DNA from 2 places in the Buttiauxella gaviniae genome. Region 2 is predicted to be linked to the other one. Evidence: predicted binding sites of a transcription regulator. Region 2 holds the regulator's gene; the other holds the start of a gene.
What was found. Region 2 encodes LexA, which represses DNA repair genes until DNA is damaged. Its sites were predicted from a motif close to TNCTGTATGTACATACAGNA; they were not measured.

Region 1: AB1E22_RS00905 (metal-dependent hydrolase) is a predicted target of LexA. The motif match lies at 971-990, and genes of this name have one in related genera.

The regions. Positions count from the first base shown of each region.
Region 1 is NZ_JBFMVT010000002.1:53,020-55,222, forward strand. Features, by position in the region: gene kduD (2-dehydro-3-deoxy-D-gluconate 5-dehydrogenase KduD) at 133-894, shown strand; gene AB1E22_RS00905 (metal-dependent hydrolase) at 1,008-1,598, shown strand; gene AB1E22_RS00910 (L-cystine transporter) at 1,732-2,203, shown strand, end outside.
Region 2 is NZ_JBFMVT010000002.1:2,215,712-2,217,914, reverse strand. Features, by position in the region: gene dinF (MATE family efflux transporter DinF) at 1-563, opposite strand, end outside; gene lexA (transcriptional repressor LexA) at 626-1,234, opposite strand; gene AB1E22_RS10935 (diacylglycerol kinase) at 1,343-1,711, opposite strand; gene plsB (glycerol-3-phosphate 1-O-acyltransferase PlsB) at 1,838-2,203, shown strand, end outside.

The DNA of each region.
Region 1 (2,203 bases), 2.2 Mb from region 2:
CGCATCTTTCTCAAAATCATACCTGCGTCAAAATTATTAAAACGCCATTTCATATTCATTTGAATTTATTCCTCCCCCTATCTACTCTTAATCCACACGCGCAATAGCGCTTTTCCGGATATCGGGGTAACTATGATTCTCAATGCTTTTAATCTGCAAGGCAAAGTCGCCATTGTCACAGGATGTGATACGGGCTTGGGCCAGGGAATGGCGATCGGTCTTGCCGAAGCCGGGTGTGACATCGTCAGCGTTAGCCGAAAAGTCCCTCACGAAACGGCGCAAAAAGTACAGGATCTGGGCCGCCGCTTTATCGCAATTCAGGCCGATTTAAGCCAGCAAGACGCGATACCCGATATCATTGAGCAAGCCGTCGCCGGTATGGGAAAAATAGATATTCTGGTGAATAACGCCGGAACCATTCGCCGTGAAGATGCTCTGGAATTTAGCGAGAAAAACTGGGACGACGTGATGAATCTGAACATTAAATCGGTGTTCTTTCTCTCTCAGGCGGTGGCAAAACAGTTCATCAAGCAGGGAAACGGCGGCAAAATCATTAATATCGCCTCCATGCTCTCATTCCAGGGCGGGATCCGCGTCCCTTCTTATACCGCATCGAAAAGTGCCGTGCTCGGCGTTACGCGGCTGCTGGCAAACGAATGGGCGCAATACAATATCAATGTGAATGCCATCGCCCCGGGGTATATGGCCACGAACAATACGCAGCAACTGCGCGATGACGAAGCCAGAAGCCAGGAAATTCTCGACCGTATCCCTGCCGGTCGCTGGGGCGTTCCTTCCGATCTGCAAGGCCCGATTGTTTTCCTCGCCTCAAGCGCTTCGGATTATGTTAACGGCTACACCATTGCCGTCGACGGAGGGTGGCTAGCCCGCTAAACATGCCGCCGCCGAACAATCGGCGGTAGCAAAATGTTACGCCGTCACCTCTTCCGTCTACTGTATAAAATCCCTATACTGTATGAATCGACAGTTTTCATCCAGGTAGTATCATGACGGCGGAAGGCCATCTTCTTTTTTCTATAGCCTGCGCAGTATTCGCAAAAAACGCCGAACTCACGCCTGTGCTCGCCCAGGGAGACTGGTGGCACATTGTGCCTTCGGCCATTCTCACCTGCTTGCTGCCCGATATTGATCATCCCAAGTCATTTTTGGGGCAGCGTTTGCCCTGGATTGCAAAACCCATTGCGCGAGCCTGCGGCCATCGCGGTTTTACCCATAGCTTGTTTGCCGTCTTTGCAAGCCTTGCATTGTTCTACCTGAAAGTTCCGGAAACCTGGCTCATTCCTGCGGATGCGCTGCAAGGTATGGTGCTCGGTTATTTAAGCCACATTCTCGCCGATATGCTGACTCCTGCCGGCGTGCCGCTGCTCTGGCCGTGCCGCTGGCGTTTCCGCTTCCCCATCGTCAGACCACAAAAAGGCAACCAACTTGAGCGGGCTATATGTATGGCATTGTTTGGCCTTGCGGTGTGGATGCCGCAAAGTTTGCCCGATAACAGTGCAGTACGATGGTCATCCCATGTGATAATTTCCATGCAAATGACCTTTAATAGCCTTTTAAATAACCACCTGGAACGATAATTAAACGAAATCATTCAAAATGTAATAAACAATTCTTTTTGAATATAAGCGTCGTTATTCGCTTCTGGTACGATTTACAGAATAAAGATGGCAATCAGTCCATCTATCAATAATCCACTCAGGAGAAACGGGGATGAATTTTCCACTTATAGCGAACGTTATCGTGTTCGTTATTCTGCTGCTATTGCTGGCGCAAACTCGCCACAAGCAGTGGAGTCTGGCTAAAAAAGTACTGCTCGGTTTGGTTATCGGCGTCGTGTTTGGCCTTGCGCTGCACACTATCTATGGTGAAGACAGCCCGGTCCTCAAACAATCAATCCAATGGTTTAACGTCGTCGGTAACGGCTATGTACAACTGTTGCAGATGATCGTCATGCCTTTAGTGTTCGCCTCTATTTTGAGCGCGGTTGCACGCCTGCATAATGCCTCTTCATTAGGTAAAATCAGCGTTCTGACTATCGGGACGCTGCTATTTACCACGTTAATTTCTGCGCTTGTCGGTGTGCTGGTCACCAACCTGTTTGGTTTGACAGCGGAAGGTCTGGTTCAAGGTACCGCAGAAACGGCCCGTCTGAGCGCAATCGAAACCACTTACGTGGGTAAAG
Region 2 (2,203 bases):
TGCACATTCATATGCAGGCCCATAACCAGCCACACATCGAGCACAATATTCAGCACGTTCCCCACAACCAGCAAAATAACGGGCGCACGGGCATATTGAACACCCAGTAGCCACCCCAGCAGCACGAGATTAGCCAGCGAGGCCGGAGCGCTTAGCCAGCGGATCTCAAGAAAACGCTGTGCCTGCCAGAGCACATCCTGATTACCACCAACGATATGCAGGGCCAGGGAAATCAGCGGGTCACGTAACAGGATAATCGCAGCGCCCGCCCCTAATGCCAGCATTAAAGGCTGAACCAGAGCACGCGCTAAAGCTGAGGGATTGTTGGCGCCGAAAGCCTGGGCGGTTAAACCCGTGGTGCTCATGCGCAAAAACAATAGCAGCATAAATAAGAAGCTGGTTGCCGTTGCGCCGATAGCGACACCGCCGAGATAAACGGGGCTATCCAAATGACCAATAACTGCCGTATCCACCAGGCCAAGCAGGGGAACGGTGATATTGGAAAAAATCATGGGTAAGGCGAGGCGCCAGAGCGCGCTATCAGCCGTCGAGAAAAATCGCATGGCTAATCCAGAAAGAGAGTGAGGATAGCGATGCGCTGGAATGCGCATCGCCTAAAGAAGTTTTACAGCCAGTCGCCGTTGCGAATAACCCCAACCGCCAAGCCTTCGATGGAGAAGTTATGCTCACGCAGGTCAACGATAATCGGTTCAAATTCGCTGTTTTCTGGCAGCAGATGGACGGTATTACCCTGCTGCTTTAAGCGCTTAACGGTAACTTCGTCATCAATGCGCGCAACCACAACCTGGCCATTGCGCACATCCTGAGTTTTATGAACAGCAAGCAGATCGCCATCCATAATGCCGATGTCTTTCATGGACATCCCGCTTACGCGCAGTAAGAAATCAGCATTCGGCTTGAACAACGAAGGATCAACCTGATAGTGACCTTCGATATGTTGCTGCGCCAGAAGCGGTTCACCCGCCGCAACACGCCCGACCAGCGGAATACCTGTGACCTCTTCCACCAGCAAACGAATACCACGTGATGCGCCAGAAACAATTTCAATCACGCCTTTACGGGCAAGTGCTTTCAAATGCTCTTCAGCGGCGTTCGGAGAACGGAACCCCAGACGTTGAGCAATCTCGGCACGAGTCGGTGGCATGCCGGTCTGGCTGATATGATCCCGAATAAGATCAAACACCTCTTGCTGCCTGGTAGTTAACGCTTTCATTCCGCCCCCTGGGTGTTTATACAGTTATGCTGTGAGTATATACAGTCAAAGGCGATTTTGGAACCACAAATTGAGCAAAAAACCAGGCACTTAACTATTCTGGAAAGACTATCGCAAATGCTGCCAAAGCAGCGTGACCCAGGTGATCACCGCAAGGATAATGGCGATTAATACAGCGGCAGAGCCCATATCTTTGGCGCGCCCTGAAAGTTCGTGATAATCCGTGCCAACACGGTCAACAAGCGCCTCAATCGCGCTATTGAGAATTTCGATAATCATGACCAGCACGACAGAACCGATCAGTAAAATACGGGTAATAGGGTCGACATCTAACCAGCAGGCAATGGCAATGGCGATAACCGCGGCGACGCCTTCTTGACGAAAAGCGGCTTCGTTAATCCAGGCTGCTTTAAGCCCTTTCCATGAATAGCCTGCGGCTTTGATAATACGGGTAAGTCCAGTGGTGCTACTCGCCATTTAGGGAAACCTTTTCAAATTATTTGCGTCAATGCTTATCAATAGTTGAACGCCACAGAAATTCAGACAAGATTCTGATATTCTTGCGGCGAATTTGCATCATTAACCTGAGGCTTTACATCGTTTATGTCAGGCTGGCCAAGAATTTACTACAAATTACTTAATTTACCATTAGGCGTTCTGGTAAAGAGCAAGTCCATTCCGGCTGATCCACAGGCCGAACTGGGCTTAGATCCCACTCGCCCAATCATGTACGTTTTGCCGTATAACTCAAAGGCGGATTTATTAACCTTGCGCGCGCAATGCCTCGCGCATAACTTGCCCGATCCTCTGGAGCCGTTAGAAATAGACGGCGCTTTATTGCCACGCTATGTCTTTATCCATGGCGGGCCGCGTGTCTTCACTTATTACACGCCGAAAGAAGAGTCGATTAAGCTGTTCCATGATTACCTCGACCTGCACCGCAGCAATCCTAATCTGGATGTGCAGATG